DNA from 2 places in the Kaistia sp. UC242_56 genome. Region 1 is predicted to be linked to the other one. Evidence: riboswitches for the same ligand, from Rfam matches in the RefSeq annotation. Region 1 holds a riboswitch; the other holds the start of a gene.

Region 1 (10,002 bases):
GGGATCGAGGGGCGTATCGCCGCCGGGCTGCTGCGCGCCGGGCTGGTTCGAAGAGGAAGTAGAGTTGACCATGGATCAGTTTCCGGATGACGGCGAGGAAATCGTCGACCTCGTGGTCGAACCGGACGCGGCAGGCCGTCGCCTCGACGCCTATCTGGCCACCGCGATCGCCGAGCTTTCCCGCAGCCGCCTCAAGGTGTTGATCGAGGCCGGCCACGTCTCTATCGGCGGCGCGACCATAGTGGAGGCCAAAAAGGCGGTCAACGCGGGCGACGTCATCCGCGTCGCCGTGCCGCCGGCCGTCGCACCGGAGCCGGAAGGCGAGCCGATCCCGCTCAACGTCGTCTATGAGGACAGCGACCTGCTCGTCATCGACAAGCAGGCAGGCCTCGTGGTCCATCCGGCCGCCGGCAACTGGTCGGGCACGCTGGTCAACGCGCTGATCGCCCATTGCGGCGACAGCCTTTCCGGCATTGGCGGCGTGCGCCGGCCGGGCATCGTGCACCGGCTCGACAAGGACACGACCGGGCTTATGGTCGTGGCCAAGAACGACCGCGCCCACAAGCGCCTGGCCAACCAGTTTGCCGACCATGGGCGCACCGGCCCGCTCGAGCGCGGCTATCGCGCCATCGTCTGGGGCGTGCCGTCCCTGCCCTATGGCCTCGTCGACGCGCCGATCGGCCGTTCGCCGACCAGCCGGCTGAAGATGGCCGTGCTGAAGACCGGCGGCAAGGAAGCGATCACCCACTACACGGTGCAGGACCGCTTCGGCGACCCGAAGAACCCGATCGCCAGCCTGATCGACCTGCGGCTGGAAACCGGCCGCACGCACCAGATCCGCGTCCACATGGCGGCCATGGCGCATCCGCTGATCGGCGACCAGGAATATGGCAAGGGCTTCCTGACCAAGATGAGCCTGATCCCGGAACCGGCGCGCTCGGCGATCGCCTCGTTCCACCGTCAGGCGCTGCATGCCTGGCTGCTCGGTTTCGAGCATCCGACAACCGGCGAAACGCTGCATTTCGAAAGTGAGCCGCCCGAGGATCTGGCCAATCTGATCGAGGCTTTCACCGGACTGTGATGCTTTGGGACCGATGAGTCCTGTTAAACTTGTATTTCGTGCCTATATATCTCCATGCGGGCCAACATGGCCGCGACCGGTGTTGGCTTTCGGGGAACGCCGGCAAGAACGGAGGGGGCACATATGGCTGCCAGAGCAAGTCTTCCTGTCATCGCGTCCGGCGAAGCCGGACTCTCACGCTATCTCGACGACATCCGCCGCTTTCCCATGCTGGCGCCGGATGAAGAATATATGTTGGCCAAGGCCTACAAGGAACATGACGACCGCAGCGCCGCGCACCGTCTGGTGACGAGCCATCTGCGTCTCGTCGCCAAGATTGCCATGGGCTATCGCGGCTACGGCCTGCCGATCGGCGAAGTGATCTCCGAGGGCAATGTCGGCCTGATGCAGGCCGTAAAGCGGTTCGAGCCCGAAAAGGGCTTCCGCCTCGCGACCTATGCCATGTGGTGGATCAAGGCCTCGATCCAGGAGTACATCCTGCGGTCGTGGAGCCTGGTCAAGATGGGCACGACCGCCAACCAGAAGCGCCTGTTCTTCAATCTGCGCAAGATGAAGAGCCAGATCCAGGCGCTCGAGGAAGGCGATCTGAAGCCGCACCAGGTCGAGCAGATCGCTACCAAGCTCGGCGTCACCACCGAGGACGTCATCTCGATGAACCGTCGCCTCGGCGGCGATGCCTCGCTGAACGCGCCGCTTCGCGCCGACACCGAAGGCGGCGAGTGGCAGGATTGGCTGGTCGACGACAGCGACAACCAGGAAACCATCCTCGCCAACCAGGAAGAGGCCGACAACCGTCGCCAGCTGCTGCGCGATGCGATGGGCGTCCTGAACGACCGCGAACGCCGGATCTTTGAGGCACGCCGCCTCGCCGAGGACCCGATGACCCTCGAGGAACTCTCGTCCGAGTTCGGCGTCAGCCGCGAACGCGTTCGCCAGATCGAGGTCCGCGCCTTCGAAAAGGTGCAGAAGGCCGTCAAAAGGGGCGCTCGGGATCTCGAGCGCAACCATGGCGAGGACGAGCTCGCCGCGACCGACGCCTGAGGCTCAGGCGCCGGTCCTGCCGCGTTGGGCGACATTTCTGCCAACGCGAGACACTTTCGACTTTCCTGACAAACGAAACCGTTGCGAAAGCGACGGCGATGTTGTATGCGGCTGATAGGGACGTGCCCCAGCGTAAGCTTCGGCGGGCCACATTGCTCATACAATTCGGTGTCGGGGAACCATCATGGCGCGCGCGCGTCGTCGACTGACCGTCATTGCTGCGCTGGATATGGTCGGCTACTCGGAGCTGATCCAGCGGGATGAGCTCGGCGCGATCCGCGAAGTCCGCTCGATCTATCGCAACCTCGTGCGTCCGACGATTGCCCGCTTTGGCGCCCATATCATCAAGACGATGGGCGATGGCGGCCTGATCGAATTCGCCAGCGTTCTCGACGCCGTGGAATGGACGATGGCTTTCCAAAACGGCATGGCCGCCCGCAATGCGGCGCGTGATCGCCCGCCGATCGAAGTCCGGGCCGCGATCGTTCTGGCCGACCTCATCCTGACCGATGACGACCGCTTCGGCGCTGCGATCGGCTTTGCCATGCGGCTGCAGACGGCCGCCCCGCCGGGCGGTATCGCCATCACCCATTCCGTGCGCTGGCAGCTGCTGGGCGAGCCCGCCGCCGCGTTCAAGCCGGCCGGTTTCCTGTCCCTGCGCAGCATCCCCTACCCCGTCGAAGCCTGGTTCTGGATGCCCGAGGGCAAGCCTATGCCGCGCCTGGTGCCGACGGCGGGGCAGACGCTGACCCCCGGCAGCCTGGCGGTTCCCGCCCTGAAACCGGCGGAGGCGCCGGATCTCCGCCCGCTCACGGTGGTGCTGCCTTTCGACGACCTGTCGCCGCGCGCCGATCATGAATCCTTCGCCGATGGCGTGGTCGAGGAAATGACCGCGACGCTGTCGCGCGTGCGCGACATCCGCGTCGTCGCCCGCAATTCCGCCTTCACCTACAAGGGCAAGCCGACCGACGTGCGCTCGCTCGGCCGCGATCTCGGCGTGCGCTACGTGATCGAGGGGAGCGTGCGCCAGTCCGGTGAGGTGCTGCGCGTCACCGCCCAGCTGGTCGAGGCCGAAACGGGCGCGCATCTCTGGTCCGGCCGCAAGGACGGCACCATCCACGATCCGCTCGCGCTGCAGGACGATGTCGCGACGCTGGTCGCGGGCGCGCTTCGTCCCGCGATCCGGACGGCCGAGATCGAACGGGCCAAGCGCAAGACGGCGGAGACGCTGAAGACGCACGACCTGATCCTGCAGGCCATGCCGCATTTCTGGGCCCATCGGCGCGAGGACAACGCCGCCGCCCTGGCGCTGCTGGAGAAGGCGCTGGCGATCGATCCCCGCTCCAGCGGCGCGCTCAGCCTGAAGGGCTGGTGCCTCAGCCAGCAGATCACCTATCTCTGGTCCGAGGATCCCATCCGGGATCGCGCCGAGGCCATCGACCTCGCCGAACTGGCCGCGGAACTGGCGGAGCCGGACCCGCTCGTCATGACCGCGATCGGCGCCACCTTCTCCATCCTGCAAACCGACCAGTCGCGGGCACTGCTCTTCATCGAGCGGGCGATCGCGCTGGACAGCACCTTCGCCTGGGCCTGGACCCGGCTGGGTTACGCGCAGGCCTATTCGGAGCGACCGGAACTGGGCATAGAGAGCTTCGAGAAAGCCATCGCGCTGAGCCCTGAAGATCCGATCCAGTTCAATGCCTTCGCCGGCATGGCCACCTGCCACTTCTTGCTCGGGCATTATGCCGAGGCGGCGCATTGGGCAGCGCAGGCACTGCATGGCCGCCCCGGCATGGTCTGGGCCTATCGCCTGCTCGCGACCTCGGCAGCCCTTGCCGGCCAGACGAGCCTGGCGCGGCATGCCGTGCGCCGGCTGCTGGCCGAGAACCCGGCGCTGACCCTGGCCGGCGTGCGCGCAGGCATCCAGAACCTCGCCGGCCCGGCGCTCGACCGATACATGGAAGGCCTGCAGATGGCGGGCCTTCCCGATTAGGCGCCGCGAGCCGATCAACCCAGCCCTCCGCTGCTGCGACTGAGGGCTGGGTCAAGGTTTCGTCTGAAACGATTAGCGCGGTGCGATCGCGTAGCTGTCGATCGGCGGGACCGTGTCCAGCAGCCCCCTCGCCTTCATGAACGCGGCGAAGCGGTCATAGCGGCCGATGTCGAGCGCGGCCGGACGCTTGGCGAAGCGCGGCAGGGTCGCCGCGAACGACTCGCGGTTCAGCTTGTCATCCAGTTCCTTGTGCGACTTGACGAACATCGCCAGCGCCTCGTCCGGATGATTGGTCAGGAAGATCGTCGCGTCCTCGACGGCGGCAAGGAAGCGGGCCATGCGCGGGTCGCCGCGCAGTTCGTTGCGCGTCACATAGATCAGTTCGTCATAGGCCGGCACGCCATGCTCTTCCGGGAAGAAGGCGACGCCCGGCTTGCCCTCGATGCCAAGCTGGATCAGCTCGACATTGCGATAGCCGTCGATGACCGCATCGACCTGGCCGGACATCAGCGAGGTCGAGAGGTTGAAGTTGACGTTGACCATCTCGACGTCCTTCTCGCTCAGGCCGACCGAGTTGAGGATCGCGCCGATATAGGCGTTCTGCAGGCTGGCGACGGAATAGCCGACCTTCTTGCCCTTGAGATCGGCAAGCGACCGGATCGGCCCGTCCTTGAGCACGATCAGCGCGTTGAGCGGCGTCTCGATGAGCGTGCCGATGCGGGTCAGCGGCAGGCCTTCCTTCACCTGAAGCATCAGGTCGGGCTGATAGGTGATGGCGATGTCGGCCTGCCCGGCAGCAACCAGCCGCGGCGGCGCCGAGGCGTCGGCCGGCGCGATCATCTCGACGTCGAGGCCATGCTTCTCGAAGAAGCCGGCTTCCTTGGCGATCACCAGTGGCGCGTGGTCGGGGTTATAGAACCAGTCGAGAAGCACGGTCAGCTTGTCGGCCGCCTGAGCCGGTCCGATCGTCAGGGCCGCTACCAGACCGAGCGCCGCGAGCCGGATGAAGGGTTTCATGCGTTTTCCTTTGCAGATGCAGAATGTTAGCGGAGGGTTCTGGCGCCCAGGGGGCGATATGGCGGGTGGCGATCTCGACCACGGCGCGGACCAGCACGGCCATGGCGGCGAGGATGACCAGCGCGGCGAAGACGACGTCGGTCTGTGCACGGCCGTTTGCCATCAGCATGGCGTAGCCGAGCCCGGAGGAGGCGCCGACCCACTCGCCGATCAGCGCGCCGACCGGCGCATAGACGGCGGCGACCCGCAGGCCGGAGGCCAGCGCCGGGAGAGCGTCGGGCACACGGAGATAGAGGATTTCCTGCCAGCGCCGGGCGCGATAGAGCCGGCTCAGGTCGATCAGCCCGGCCTCGGTACGGGCCAGACCGTCATGAAAGGCCGAGGCCACGGGGAAGAAGATGGCGATCGTCGCCATGACGATCTTCGAGCCGATGCCGAAGCCGAACCAGAGAACGAGCAGCGGCGCGATGGCGAAGACGGGAAACGCCTGGGTGACGATCAGCAGCGGCATCAGGATGCGGCGGATCGCCGGCACGAAGGTCATGACCAGCGCCAGCATGATGCCGGCCAGCGCGCCGGTGATCAGCCCGGATACGGTCTCGATGAGGGTGGTGACGGCATCGCGCCGCCAGAGATCGGGGCGCTCGACCAGAGCGCGCCAGACGCGAGAGGGCGGCGGCAGCATGAAGGGCGGCGGCGCGAAGACGAGGATCACCGCCTGCCAGATGGCGACCAGCGCCACGGCGACGATAAGGCCCCGCAGGACGCCGGCCATCCAGCCGCGCCGCTTGTCTCCCGCCTCAAACTCAGCCCTTGCCACCATGGCGAAGCCGCTCCTCCGGAATACGGACGAGGCCATGCCTATAGCGATGGGGACGAGCAGACGTCGTGAACCAGCTTCCCGTCCCTTCGCCGGCATGACCCGGATCAGGTTCGAAGGGTTCGGCCCTAGGCCATCTCAGCTCGCGTCCGCGAACACCCCTCGGAATGGCCGGAGCATGGCCGAGGACGCGGCGCGGTGCAAGACCCCTCGCTGACGAGCTGCTATGCGGTGCCGTTGAGCGGAGTCCGACCGAGATGGACGCGGAGGGAAGCGGGACGGCATTCGACACGGAAGTGCCGCGTCTTCACGGGTTCGCCGTCGAGGTTGATGTGCAGAGCCTCGTGCGAATCGAATTCGATCCAGGAACTGCGCGTCTTGACCTGCAGGCTTTCGACCGCCGCCGCGCCCTGCAGCAAGAGCTGCGTGAAGGCATCGAGGCGGGCGTCGCCCGCCAGTTCCGGCAGGATGGCGAGATCGAGCAGACCGTCGTCGAGGCGCGCCTCGGGGCACAGCACGATGCCGCCGCCGGCCTGGCGGCCATTGCCGATGGCGAGCGCCAGGAAGCTGCCTTCCCACTCGAAGCCCTCGGCGCGGAAGCGGCCCTGGCTGGCGGAGAGCTCGCGAAACCGCGTCACACCGGTCACGACATAGGCGAGCCCGCCGAGGCGCCGCTTCAGGTCGGGATCGGTCTCGACCGTGACGCGGGAGCCGAAGCCGCCCGAGACGAGATTGACGAAGACGCGACCGTTCAGGCTGCCGACGTCGATGCGCGAGGCTGGCGCCTGGACGACCAGCCGAAGCGCCGCGGTCAAATCATCGACGGGAATGTTGGTGGAATGCGCGAAATCGTTGGCGGTGCCGAGCGGCAGGATGCCGAACGTGCAGGAGTCCGGCGGCTCCGCGCCAAGCGCCGAGGCGAAGACCTCGTTGACCGTGCCGTCACCACCGCCAGCCACTATGCAATCGATCGCGCCGCGATGCGCATCGGCAACGGCGTCGCGGGCGAAACGTCCAGCGTCGCCCGCCTCCCAGGTGACGCGGACCTCAACGACATGGCCATCAGCGCGAACCGCGCCGACCGCCTCGCGGACGCGGGGATCCCGCGCCGCCTTGCCATGCAGGATGAGCCGGATCTTCATGGTCCATCCTGCTGGGTGGGAGACTACTTGTTGCCCCAGGCGGTCATGGCCTTGTCGAAGACCCGCTGGCCGGGCGTGCCCTTCTCGAAGGTCAGGATCGCGCGCTGGTCGTTGTTGTAGACGATTGGCAGGTCGATCCAGTTGCGCTCGCGCATGAGCGCGACGTTCTGGGCGAGCGGGCCGGCATCGTTGGAGAAGGCGATCCAGAAGAAGCCGTCGGCGACCTTCGCCGCGGCGCCATCGAGCGGCTGGCCGCGCGATTCCTCGGTCGGCTTCATCACCAGCGCCGGCACCGACTTGATGCCGCCACCCGCGAAATTGGCCGGCGTATCGACGACGATCTCGACGAGATGGCTGGCCGGAAGCGCCGGGTCGTTGTTCTTCCGGATGTTCAGCGTCACCTTCATGTTCTTTTCGGGAACATCGAGATTGGCCTGGATCTCCGGACCGTTCGGCGAGTTCGCGTTGAACTTCCACGTGACGTTGGCATTCACGATCTTGACGTTCTGGCTGCCGTCGGTCGGCTGTTCGTACAGAATGGCCTTCTGTGCGACGAGCGACTCATCGGCGCTGCCGGCGGCCGGCGCGCTGGGAGCTTCAGCCGGAGCAGGCTCGCTGGCCGCGGGCTCTGACGCCGCCGGTGCCGCGGCGACGGGACCCGTACCATCCGGCGTCATGACGCCGGCGAGCGGATCCGCCTCTTCGCCGTCCGTGGCAGGCTGCGCCTCGACGGTGCGCACCGCCTTGGGCGACGCCTCTTCCGGAGCGCCACCCAGGCGATCCGCGTTCTTGCTGCTGACGGGAGCCGATGCGGTTGGGATCGGATCCTCGCCCAGCGTCGGCTTGGCGCTGGTGTCGGCCGAGGAAATCAGGTCGCCGATGACGTCCTTGACCACGCCGCGCTGCGACCAGGCGAGCGCGGCAATGCCGCCCAGCATCAGGCCGATCAGCACCAGCAGGATAAGGGTCGGCCAGCGCGACGGCTTGGCGCGTTCGACATAGACGGGCGGACGCTCGGCATCCCGGTTGCGCTCGCGGCGCGACGCCCGGCGCTCCCGCGGCTCCTCGACACCGTCATTGCCCATGGGCGTGACGCGCATCGGCTCCGGCGCCCAATCGGCGTCGGCGCTGAAATGACGACCGTCATCGTGATCCGCATCGACATCGAAGCGCGGCTCGTCGATCGGATCGGGCGCAACCATGGGGGGCTCGCGGCGGCCCTGCGGCGCGGCGCGGTCATAGGCGCTCGGCTTGGTGGGCGAAACCTGCGGCCATTGCGGCTGCACCGGCGGCGGCTGCCGCACGGGCGCCGGCGGCTCCGGCTCGTGCCAGTCGGGTTCCGGCTCGTGCTCGGGCTGATGATCGTGTTCGTCGTCGCTGTCGATTTCGGGATAGACATCCTGCGGCGGACGCGGCGGCGGGGGCGCCGGGGTCGGCGCAACAACGGGCGCGCGCGGCGTCGGCGGCGCAGGCGGCCGGGGACGCGGCGCAACCGGCGGCGGGGTCGGCGCAGGCGGTGGCGGAGGCGCTACCGTCTCTTCCAGCTCGTGCTCGAGCTCCTCGGCATATTCGGATTCGTCCAGCGAGACAGACTCGTCGGGAACCGCCAGCGCTTCGGCGACGGCCGCCGCGGCGCTGACGCGAGCCGGGGCCGGACGCGCGGCGCTGGCCTCGCGTTCGACCTTGCGGATCGCCTCTTCCAATTCCAGGCGCTGGCGCGAGATCTCGGAGGTCGTCAGAGGTGGGTCGATGGACTTCAGCTGTCCGATCAGCGCCGTGCGCGCCTTGTCGTAAACTGAACGACGCGCGTCGCCGGATTCGCTCTCGAACCCGGAAACCGCCTTTTTCAATACCGCGTAATAGTCGGTCATCGTCCCATTCTACTAACTACACGTCCGAACCGGCGCCTGTGATCGACAACCTCAGTCCTGAAACGGATCCTGAACCAGAATTGTATCGTCCCGTTCCGGACTGGTCGACAGGAGCGCGACGGGCGCTCCGATCAATTCCTCGACGTGACGGACATACTTTACGGCCTGCGCCGGCAAATCGTTCCAGCTACGGGCACCGGCGGTCGTATCCTTCCAACCTTCCAGCGTCTCGTAGATCGGCTCGACCCGGGCCTGCGCGGCCTGCGAAGCCGGAAGATAGTCGATTTCGCGACCATCCAGCCTATATCCAACGCAAATCTTGATTTCTTCAAGGCCGTCGAGAACATCGAGCTTCGTCAGCGCGATTCCGGTGATGCCGGAAGTGCGGATCGTCTGGCGCACCAGCACCGCGTCGAACCAGCCGCAACGGCGCTTGCGGCCCGTGACGGTGCCGAATTCATGGCCGCGCGTGCCGAGGAAATCGCCGATCTCGCCGGTCTGCTCGGTCGGGAACGGGCCTTCGCCGACGCGGGTCGTATAGGCCTTGGTGATGCCGAGCACATAGCCGACCGCGCCCGGACCGACGCCCGAACCCGTCGAGGCCTGGCCGGCCACGGTGTTGGACGAGGTCACGAAGGGATAGGTGCCGTGGTCGATGTCGAGCAGCGCGCCCTGGGCGCCTTCAAACAGGATGCGCTTGCCGGCGCGGCGCTCGCGGTCGAGCAGCTGCCAGACGGAATCCATGAAGGGCAGGACCTTGTCGGCGACCGAGGCAAGCTCTTCATAGAGCGTTTCGGCGAGGATCTCTTCCTGGCCAAGACCGCGGCGCAGCGCATTGTGGTGCGCCAGCAGCCGTTCGATCTTGTCGCGCAGCGCGGGCAGGTCGGCGAGGTCCATGACGCGGATGGCGCGACGGCCAACCTTGTCCTCATAGGCCGGGCCGATGCCGCGCTTGGTGGTGCCGATGCGCGTGCCGGAATTGCTGTTCTCGCGGAACGCGTCGAGGTCGCGATGCAGCGACAGGATCAGCGCGGCGT
Region 2 (10,002 bases), 2.7 Mb from region 1:
CGGTCGAGGGGCGCCAGCAGGACCTGTCGCGAAAGCTCGCCCGCGCCGCTGCCCTGCTGCGCGCCCGCGTCGATGTCGAGCTGTCGCAGCAGAACCGCGCTTTGCTCGACAGCATGAACCGCCGCGCCCGGCTGCAACTGCGCCTGCAGCAGACGGTCGAAGGGCTCTCGGTCGCGGCGATCAGTTATTACATCGTCGGGCTGATCGGCTATCTGGCGAAGGGATCGTCCGTCGTCGGCTTCGAGCTGGACCCGGCGCATGTCACCGCCTTCGCGGTGATCCCGGTGGCGCTGTTCGTCTGGTTCCTGGTCCGCCGCATCCGCTCGAAGCATAATGACGGGCATGGCGCCGACTAGAGCGTTTTCGAGCGAAGTGGGTACCGGTTCGCGTGAAGAAAACGCGATCCCACAAGGAGTTAGGGCGTGACCGGTGCGAGGATCTTGCCGAGGCCTTCGTCCCAGTGCGGGTGCTCGCCATAGAGCCCGGCGAGGTGGTCGATGAACAGCCGCACCTTGGCGGCGAGGAAGCGCCGGCTCGGATAAACGGCATGCACCGCCACATGCCGCGAGGCACGGTAGGCGGGCAGCACGACGACCAGGCGACCCTCGCGAAGCTCCGGCCCGACATCCCAGGTCGAGCGATAGGCGATGCCGAGCCCGGCGAGAACCGCCTCGCGCACCACCTCGTTGGAATTGGTGCGAAGCCTGCCCTCGACATGCACCGTCACCGGGCCGTCCGGCCCTTCCACCCGCCAGGGATCCTGGCTGGCGGTGGCGAGCAGCGTGTGCTTCGACAGTTCGGCGATGGTCTGCGGCGTGCCGTGTTCGGCGAGATAGGCCGGCGTCGCGCAGAGCAGGCGGTGGTTCGGCGCCAGCCGCCGCGCCACCAGGCTCGAATCCGTCAGCTCCGCGATGCGGATCGAGACGTCGATGCCGTCCTTGACCAGGTCGACGAACTCGTCGGAGAGCACGAGATTGACGGAAAGGCCGGGATTGGCGGCGAGAAAGCTGCCCAGATGCGGCGCGATGTGCAGCCGGCCGAAGGTGGTGGGCGCGGAGACCTTGAGCGTGCCCCGCGCCACGTCGGATCGCCGGCTGACGAACGACTCCGCCTCGTCGATCGAGGCGAGGATCTGCACCACGCGGTCGTGGAAGCCGCGCCCGGCCTCCGTCAGCGCAATCTGCCGGGTGGTGCGCTGCAACAGGCGCGTGCCAAGCCGATCCTCCAGACGCTTCAGGCGCTTGGAGACGACGGCGGGAGAGAGGTCAAGCTCGCGGCCCGCGGCGGAAAGACTTCCGGCGGTGACAACGCGGGCGAAGATCTCCATATCGGATAAGGTGCTCATTGCCTCTATAGTGGCAAAAAAACAGGGGCATTTTCAATCCTGGGGCAAGGATGATTGTTTTCTATCCCGGCTTGGGTACAAAACCGTCCGCGCCTAGAGTGGTTCTGAACTGGGAGGGAGGCTGCCATGTCCGCGATTGAGATCCCGAAGCCGGACCCGCGCATCCTCGCGCGCCGTGCGGAAATTCTCGCCGGCCTCGCCGCGCTGGTGCCGCCGACCTCGCTGATTACCGAGGAGGACGAGCGCCGCGCCTTCGAGACCGACGCGCTCACCGCCTATCGTCGCATCCCCATGGCTGTGGTGTTGCCGGAAACCACAGAGCAGGTTTCCAAGGTGCTAACATTCCTGAACCAGGAAGGCGTCAAGGTCGTCGCCCGCGGCGCCGGCACGTCGCTGGCCGGCGGCGCCATCCCGAGCGAGGACGCGGTCGTCCTCGGCGTCTCCAAGATGAGCCGGATCCTCGACGTCGACACCGCCAACCGCACCATCCGCGTCGAGTCCGGCGTCACCAATCTCGGCGTCTCCGGCGCCGTCGCCCATCTTGGCTTCTTCTATGCGCCCGACCCGTCGAGCCAGCTTGCCTGCACCATCGCCGGCAATATCGGCATGAACTCCGGCGGCGCGCACTGCCTGAAATATGGCGTTACCACCAACAACGTGCTGGGCGTCAAGATCGTGCTGATCGACGGCACCATCGTCGAGATCGGCGGCGCCCATATGGATGCGGCCGGCTATGACCTGTTGGGCCTGATCGTCGGCTCCGAGGGCCAACTCGGCGTCGTCACCGAGGCGACGCTGCGCATCCTGCCGCTCGCCGAAGGCGCGCGGCCGATGCTGATGGGCTTCCAGTCCGCCGAGGACGCCGGCGCCTGCGTGGCCGCGATCATCGCATCCGGCATCATCCCGGTCGCGATCGAATATATGGACCGCCCGGCGATCCAGGTCTGCGAGGCCTTCGCCCATGCCGGCTATCCGCTCGATGTCGAGGCGCTGCTGATCATCGAGGTCGAGGGTTCCGAAGCCGAGATCGAGGACCTGATCGGCAAGATCACGCGGATCGCTGCCGATTATAATCCGTCGGGCCTGCGCGTTTCGCAATCGGAAGCCGAGAGCGCCGCGATCTGGAAGGGCCGCAAATCCGCCTTCGGCGCGATGGGGCGGCTCGCCGACTATATCTGCATGGACGGCACGATCCCGACCGGGCAGCTCTCCGCAGTCCTGACCGGCATCGCGGAAATCTGCGCCGGCTATGGCCTGCGCGTCTCCAACATCTTCCATGCCGGCGATGGCAATCTGCATCCGCTGGTGCTTTTCAACGCCAACGATCCGGTCGAGCAGCACAAGGCCGAGCGCTGCGGCGAGGACATCCTCAAGCTCTGCGTCGATCTCGGCGGCTGCCTGACCGGCGAGCACGGCGTCGGCATCGAGAAGCGCGACCTGATGACCTACCAGTTCAACACCATCGATCTCGACCAGCAGATGCGGGTGAAAACCGCGCTCGATCCACAGTGGCTGCTCAATCCGCACAAGGTGTTTCCGCTCGCGGGGCGCCCGGTCTGATGTGTGAATATCCGTTCTTCCAGAAAGCATGCCGATGACGTCGATCCTTCTCCCCGATAGCGAGACCGAGATCGAGGCGATCGTGCATGAGGCGGCGCAGTCGCACAGCCCGCTGGCCATCCATGGCGGCGGCACGCGGCCGATCGGCAAGCCGGTGCACGCGGACCGGACGCTTTCGACGAAGCTTCTGACCGGCATCACGCTGTACGAACCGTCGGAGCTCGTCATCTCGGCCCGCGCCGGTACGCCCTTGGCCGAGATCCAGCAGACGCTGGCCGCCAACCGGCAACGCCTGCCCTTCGAGCCGATCGACTATCGCCACCTGCTCGGCAATCACGGCATCCCGACGATCGGCGGCGTCACCGCTTCCAACAGTTCCGGTCCCCGTCGCATCCATTCGGGCGCGGCGCGCGACTCGCTGATCGGCGTCCGCGCCACCACCGGGCGCGGCGAGACGATCAAGTCCGGCGGCCGGGTCATGAAGAACGTGACCGGCTATGATTTCGTCAAGCTGCTGGCAGGGTCCTGGGGCACGCTCGCCGTGCTGACGGAAGTCACCTACAAGCTGCTGCCGGAAGCCGAAACGGAACTGACGCTGCTCCTGACCGGGCTGTCGGCGGAGCGCGCCGTCGAGGCGATGACGACGGCCCTCGGCACGCCGTTCGAAGTGACGGGCGCGGCGCATCTGCCGGCGACCGACGGCATGCCGACCCGCACGGCACTGCGACTGGAAGGCTTCGACGCCTCGGTCCGCTATCGTACCGACCGGCTCGACACCGTGCTGCAGCCGTTTGGCGCGTTCGAGACGATCGCCGCCGAAGCCTCCCGGGTGCTTTGGAAGTCGATCCGCGACGTCGAGGCGCTGGAAACGCCGCACGCTGCCACGATCTGGCGGATTTCGGTCCGGCCGACCGAGGGCCCGAGGGTCGGCGAGTCGTTGAAAGCTAAGCTTGGCAGCCGCGTGCTCTATGACTGGGCCGGCGGCCTGGTCTGGGCGAGCGCGCCGGCGGAAGGCGATGGCGGCGCGGCCGTCGTGCGCGGCGCGGTGGCGTCCGTAGGCGGCCATGCCATGCTGGTGCGCGGATCGCCGGAACTGCGCGCCAGCGTGCCGGTGTTCGAGCCGGAGTCGCCCGGCGTGGCGGCGATGAGCCGCCTGATCAAGGCGACCTTCGATCCCGCCGGCGTGCTCAATCCGGGGCGGATGTAGGCGATGCCGGATATTGGGACCGTCGCGGGCAGGCCGCCGGCGTCGCAGGACGCCGGGGCCTTTCTTGGCCTACTTCTCGGTGAAGCGGACGACGCCGACTTCGCAGACGTCGACGCCTTCCAGAATGGCTTCGCTGTCGTCGACGAAGACACCCTTGAAGTCGAATTTGCAGTAGCCGCTGCCGTCATCGATGTTGATGCTGACCGACCCACCGGCCGGGACCTGGTCGTCGCCGAGAATGTCTTCTTCCCAGTCGCTGGCGCCGACATTCGAGGCGTAGAATTCGTTCAGATCGCTGTTGGTCTCGTTGATGATCTTGACCTTGCGATTTTCGGCATGGGCCGCTCCGCCAAGGACCATGGTTGCAAAGAACACCGCGCCCAGGGCGGTCCACAGACGATGCTGCATAATCATTCCTTTGATAGCACTGAAGAAATTTCAGGCGTCCCGCCAATGCCAGATGCCCCAAGGTCGCGCAAGCATGATTGTTCGCCGTCCCTGACCCCGCCCGCTTCGGCAGAGTGACCCCATGCAAACCTCCTTTACCCTCGCCCAGCTTGCCGATCCGGATGTGCGTGAATCCGAGAAGATCCTGCGCACCTGCGTCCATTGCGGTTTCTGCACGGCGACCTGTCCGACCTATCTGCTGCTCGGCGACGAACTCGACAGTCCGCGCGGGCGCATCTACCTGATCAAGGACATGCTCGAGGGCGGCAAGCCGGCTAACGAGCAGGTGGTCAAGCATGTCGATCGCTGCCTGTCCTGCCTCTCCTGCATGTCGACCTGTCCGTCCGGCGTGAACTACATGCACCTCGTCGATCATGCCCGCGCGCATATCGAGGAGACCTATGACCGGCCGATCGCCGATAAGGTGATCCGTTCGGCCATTGCCGGAATCCTGCCCTATCGCAACCGTTTCCGCCTGGCGCTGGTGGGAGCTGCCATGGCGCGTCCCTTTGCGGGACCGATGGGCAAGGTGCCGGGTTTCAAGCGGATCAGCGCCATGCTGAAGCTGGCGCCGCGCTTTCCGCATGGCCGCACCGCTTCGGAAGGACCTGGCACCTTCCCGACGGAGGTCGAGAAGCGCGGCCGCGTGGCGCTGCTGTCCGGCTGCGTCCAGCCTGTGCTCGATCCCGGCATCAACGAGGCGACGATCCGCCTGCTGAACCGGGTCGGCGTCGAGGTGGTGATCGCCAAGGGCGAGACCTGCTGCGGCTCGCTCGCCCATCACATGGGCAAGTCCGAACAGTCGCATGCGACGGCCAAGCGGACGATCGACGCCTGGATCGCCGAAATGGATGGCGAGGGGCTCGACGCCATCATCATCACCGCGTCCGGCTGCGGCACGACGATCAAGGATTACGGCTTCATGTTCCGCGAGGACGCCGCCTATGCCGAAAAGGCGGCGCGCGTGTCAGCCATCGCCAAGGACATCTCCGAATATCTGGAGAGCTTGAAGCTCGCGCCCGTCGCCGCGCCGAAGGCCTTAACCGTGGCCTATCACTCCGCCTGCTCGATGCAGCACGGCCAGCAGATCAAGACGACGCCGAAGACGCTGCTGGCGAAGGCAGGCTTTACCGTGCGCGACGTGCCCGAAGGCCATATCTGCTGCGGCTCGGCCGGTACCTACAACATGCTTCAGCCGGAATTGTCGCAGCAGCTCAAGGCGCGAAAGCTCGGCAACATCGCCAAGGTTTCGCCCGATGTCGTCGCCACCGGCAATATCGGCTGCATCACGCAGCTCTCCGGCGGCGTGCCGGTGGTCCATACGATCGAGTTGCTGGATTGGGCCTATGGCGGCCCGAAGCCGGCCGGTCTCAATGCCTGACGCATCGCGCCGAACGGTCGGCGCGATCGCCGGAAATCAAAGATCGCTGGCAGTGAGGGTGTAGGAGGCGTGCGCCTGCCTGGAATAGGCGCGTGCGGCGGCCTGTTCGATCCGCGCCCGGTTGGCGTCGAAGGTGCGCAGCGCATGGTCCTCGTCCAGCGCACCGTTCGGATCGATGCGCGCGAGGGCATCCGCTTCGAGATAGAACGAGACTTCCTTCGCGCTATCGTGGCCCCAGAACTGAATCCGGTGGCGCGTCTCATTGTAACTGCGGCTGCGATTGGGGAATTGGAGGTTCATCTTCCAAGCATACGCGTAATTCCGCGCGAGGGTTACCTCTATTGTGGTCCCAGTCGATATGGCCATGAATTCATAGAGCTGAAGGCCTTCTCCTTTACCGGCCCAAAGCAATTCAAGACCGGGCGTCGAGACGACCGCTCTCAAAGCGGTTGAGGACTTGGGAACGCTAAGGCCAGTTCTAGCCCTCCGGCGCATGGCCCGCGCGCGCCGACAGCAGGACGCGCTCCACCCGCCGATCCGGCACGAGCCAGATCATCGCGACGCCGACATAGCAGGCGATGGCGATCCACGGGCTGACAAAGGCCAGCGCGACCGCGACGGCATAGATCAGCACGGAAATCTTGCCCTTGCGATCCCGGCCGAATGCCTCGGCGATAGCCGAGTTTGCGCCTTCGAGCCGGATGAGCGACCGCGCGAGGATGTAATAGGCGATACCGCACATCATCAGCACGAAGCCGTAGACGGCGACCGGGACCGACTCGATGTGGTTTTCACCCATCCATGCCGTGGTGAACGGCGTCAGCGACAGCCAGAACAGCAGGTGCAGATTGGCCCAGAGCACCCCGCCGCGGACATGGCTGACGGCATGGAACATGTGGTGATGGTTGTTCCAGTAGATGCCGATCATGATGAAGCTCAACACATAGCTGAGAAACACGGGAACGAGGGGCAGAAGCGTGTGGATGTCCGCCTGGTGCGGCACCTTCAGTTCCAGCACCATGATGGTGATGATGATGGCGATGACGCCGTCGCTGAATGCTTCGATCCGGCTCTTGTTCATGCCCGCTGCTCCGTCGCCATGCCAACTCGCACGCTAGCCCTTTCCGCGGCGTCGCTCCATCCTTGCCGTGCGCGCGATAGGGTCGCTCCTGCCGTCTAGGCGCGGAGTGCCTGGAAGCCTGCGCGATGTGTCCGTGCGCGCGGCGACATGGGTCGCACGCCGCTTTGCCCACCAGGGATCGCCGGGGTGCCTCTTGCCTGTCCGCCTAGCCATGCTAGGGTCCGCTCGTCTCATCGGGGTGCCCTGATCCATCCGGATCCTGGCTGAGAGGTCTTCGGACTAACCCGCGAACCTGATCCGGATCATGCCGGCGGAGGGATTGAGCCAAGCGCCTGGATGCTCAAGCACCTGGATGTTCTTGCCGTCGTTCCGTCCTGCGTCACAGCAAAGGACGTCTACCCGTGTCTCCCAACCCTTCCTTCACGATCGAAGCCGCGACCGATGCGCTGCATGCCATGCGCGCTGCCCGTCCGCTTGTCCAGAACATCACCAACTACGTCGCCATGACGATCTCGGCCAATGTGCTGCTCGCCGTCGGCGCGTCGCCGGCCATGGTGCACGCGACCGAGGAGGTCGATGACTTCGTCGCCATCTCCAATGCTCTGGTGATCAATATCGGCACGCTGTCGCCGACCTGGATCGAGGGCATGCAGCGCGCGGCGAAGCGGGCCGTCGCCCTCGGCAAGCCCTGGCTGCTGGATCCGGTCGGCTGCGGCGCGACGAAGTTCCGCACCGATTTCGCCGTCGAGATGAGCCGGGCGGGCCCGTCGATCATTCGCGGCAATGCCAGCGAGATCATGAGCCTCGCCGGCGCGGCCGGGGCAGGGGGCAAGGGCGTCGATTCGACCGCTTCGTCCGATGCGGCGCTGGAAGCCGGCAAGGCGCTGGCGCTCGCCAGCGGCGCGGTCGTCGCCATCACCGGCGAGACGGACTATGTCACGGACGGCACGACGGTCGTGGCGATCACCGGCGGCAGCCCGCTGATGCCGCTCTCGACCGCGCTGGGCTGTGCGTTGTCGGCGACGGTTGCCGCCTTCGCCGCCGTGTGTCCGCCCTTCGAGGCGGCGGTGGCGGCCATCGCCGTCTATGGCGCGGCGGGCGCTGCCGCGGCGACCCGCGTGACCGGGCCGGGCCATCTGCCGGCGGAGCTTTGCGACGCGCTCTATGTGGTCGACGCCGACATGATCGCGCGCTATGCGACCATCCGGGTTGTTGATGAGGTGAATGTCTGATGAGCCGTCCTTTCGATCTTTCGCTCTATCTCGTTACCGACGACGATCTTGCCGGACCGCGCGGCGTGGTCGAGACGGTGCGCGCCGCGATCGAGGGCGGCGTCACGCTGGTGCAGCATCGCTGCAAGCACGGCACCACCCGCGATTTCGTCGCGACGGCGTCGGCGCTGATGGAAATCCTGCGCCCGCGTGGCATCCCGCTCATCATCAACGACCGCGTCGATGTCGCGCTGGCGGTGGATGCCGATGGCGTCCATGTCGGCCAGGACGACATGCGCGTGGCCAAGGTGCGCGAACTGATCGGCCCGGATCGCATTCTCGGGCTGTCCGCGGCATTGATGGAGGAACTGACGCCGGACGAACTCGGCCCGATCGACTATCTCGGCGTCGGCCCGGTCTTCGCGACGACGACCAAGCCGGACGCGGACGACGCGATCGGCTTCGACCATCTCGGGCGGATCAAGGCGGCGGCTGGCCTTCCGGTCGTGGCGATCGGTGGCCTGAAGCCCGAGCATGTCGAACCGACGCTGGCCGCGGGCGCCGATGGCCTTGCCGTCGTTTCCGCCATCATGGCGGCGGAAGACCCGGCCAAGGCGGCGCGGGACTTCGCCGACCGCATTGCACACTACCGGTCGCGATAGGTCGACTTTTTCCAAAACGGAACAAGTTCTGCCCTGATCATGCAGGTTCAGTTGAAGACGGCGGCGTGGCATAGTCCGCTCCAACGTGCCCACCGAGGAGTTGTCCATGTCCGCCACCAACGCTGAACGCCTGGTCGTCAAGGGAGCCCTGGGCCCCCGTTTCGACGAGATCCTGACGCCCGAGGCGCTCGCCTTCGTCGCCGAACTGCATGGCCGGTTCGACGCGAAGCGCCGCGCCCTGCTCGAATTCCGCAACGAGCGTCAGGTCTTCTTCGACAATGGCGGGCTGCCGGACTTCCTGCCCGAGACCAAGGCAATCCGCGAGGGCGACTGGAAGGTCGCGCCGATTCCGGCCGGCCTGCAGGACCGCCGCGTCGAAATCACCGGCCCCGTCGACCGCAAGATGATCGTCAACGCGCTGAACTCCGGCGCGAAGGTGTTCATGGCCGATTTCGAGGACGCGTCCTCGCCGGTCTGGGCCAACATGGTCGAGGGCCAGCTGAATCTGAAGGACCGCTGGGCCAACCAGATCGACTTCACCGACGCGCGCACCGGCAAGGCCTACAAGCTCGGCGCCAATCCGGCCGTGCTGATCATCCGCCCGCGCGGCTGGCACCTGCCCGAGCGCCACATCACCTTTGACGGCATGGACGCCTCCGGCTCGCTCGTCGATTTCGGGCTTTATGTCTTCCACAATGCCAAGGCGGCGCTGGCGCAGGGCTCGGGCCCGTATTTCTACCTGCCCAAGACCGAGAGCCATCTCGAGGCGCGCCTCTGGAACGACGTCTTCACCTATGCCGAGGAGGCGCTGGGGCTGGCGCACGGCACCATCAAGGCGACCGTGTTGATCGAGACGCTGCCGGCGGCCTTCGAGATGGACGAGATCCTCTATGAACTGAAGGATCACATGGCCGGTCTCAATTGCGGCCGCTGGGATTACATCTTTTCGTTCATCAAGACGCTGCGCAACAACAAGGCTTTCCTGCTGCCGGATCGCGGCCAGGTCGTCATGGGCAAGGCGTTCCTGCTCGCCTATTCGGAACTGCTGATCAAGACCTGCCACCGCCGCGGCGCCTTCGCCATGGGCGGCATGGCCGCGCAGATCCCG

The links. Region 1 has a riboswitch for thiamine pyrophosphate ahead of ACHMWQ_RS22875 (ABC transporter permease). Riboswitches for the same ligand answer to the same signal wherever they lie in the genome.
Region 2: another riboswitch for thiamine pyrophosphate. It lies ahead of thiM (hydroxyethylthiazole kinase); the one in region 1 lies ahead of ACHMWQ_RS22875 (ABC transporter permease).

Annotation. Positions count from the first base shown of each region.
Region 1 is NZ_JBIOAN010000002.1:4,276,690-4,286,691, forward strand. It holds gene ACHMWQ_RS22850 (hypothetical protein) at 1-72, opposite strand, end outside; gene ACHMWQ_RS22855 (RluA family pseudouridine synthase) at 71-1,081, shown strand; gene rpoH (RNA polymerase sigma factor RpoH) at 1,205-2,122, shown strand; gene ACHMWQ_RS22865 (adenylate/guanylate cyclase domain-containing protein) at 2,307-4,115, shown strand; gene ACHMWQ_RS22870 (ABC transporter substrate-binding protein) at 4,188-5,132, opposite strand; gene ACHMWQ_RS22875 (ABC transporter permease) at 5,026-5,955, opposite strand; TPP riboswitch at 6,020-6,125, opposite strand; gene yegS (lipid kinase YegS) at 6,177-7,094, opposite strand; gene ACHMWQ_RS22885 (hypothetical protein) at 7,118-8,965, opposite strand; gene ACHMWQ_RS22890 (adenylosuccinate synthase) at 9,017-10,002, opposite strand, start outside.
Region 2 is NZ_JBIOAN010000002.1:1,527,752-1,537,753, forward strand. It holds gene ACHMWQ_RS09825 (DUF3422 family protein) at 1-356, shown strand, start outside; gene ACHMWQ_RS09830 (LysR family transcriptional regulator) at 416-1,345, opposite strand; gene ACHMWQ_RS09835 (FAD-linked oxidase C-terminal domain-containing protein) at 1,472-2,905, shown strand; gene ACHMWQ_RS09840 (FAD-binding protein) at 2,940-4,112, shown strand; gene ACHMWQ_RS09845 (hypothetical protein) at 4,182-4,520, opposite strand; gene glcF (glycolate oxidase subunit GlcF) at 4,642-5,940, shown strand; gene ACHMWQ_RS09855 (DUF1488 domain-containing protein) at 5,977-6,240, opposite strand; gene ACHMWQ_RS09860 (TMEM175 family protein) at 6,419-7,021, opposite strand; TPP riboswitch at 7,246-7,357, shown strand; gene thiM (hydroxyethylthiazole kinase) at 7,423-8,253, shown strand; gene thiE (thiamine phosphate synthase) at 8,253-8,894, shown strand; gene aceB (malate synthase A) at 9,001-10,002, shown strand, end outside.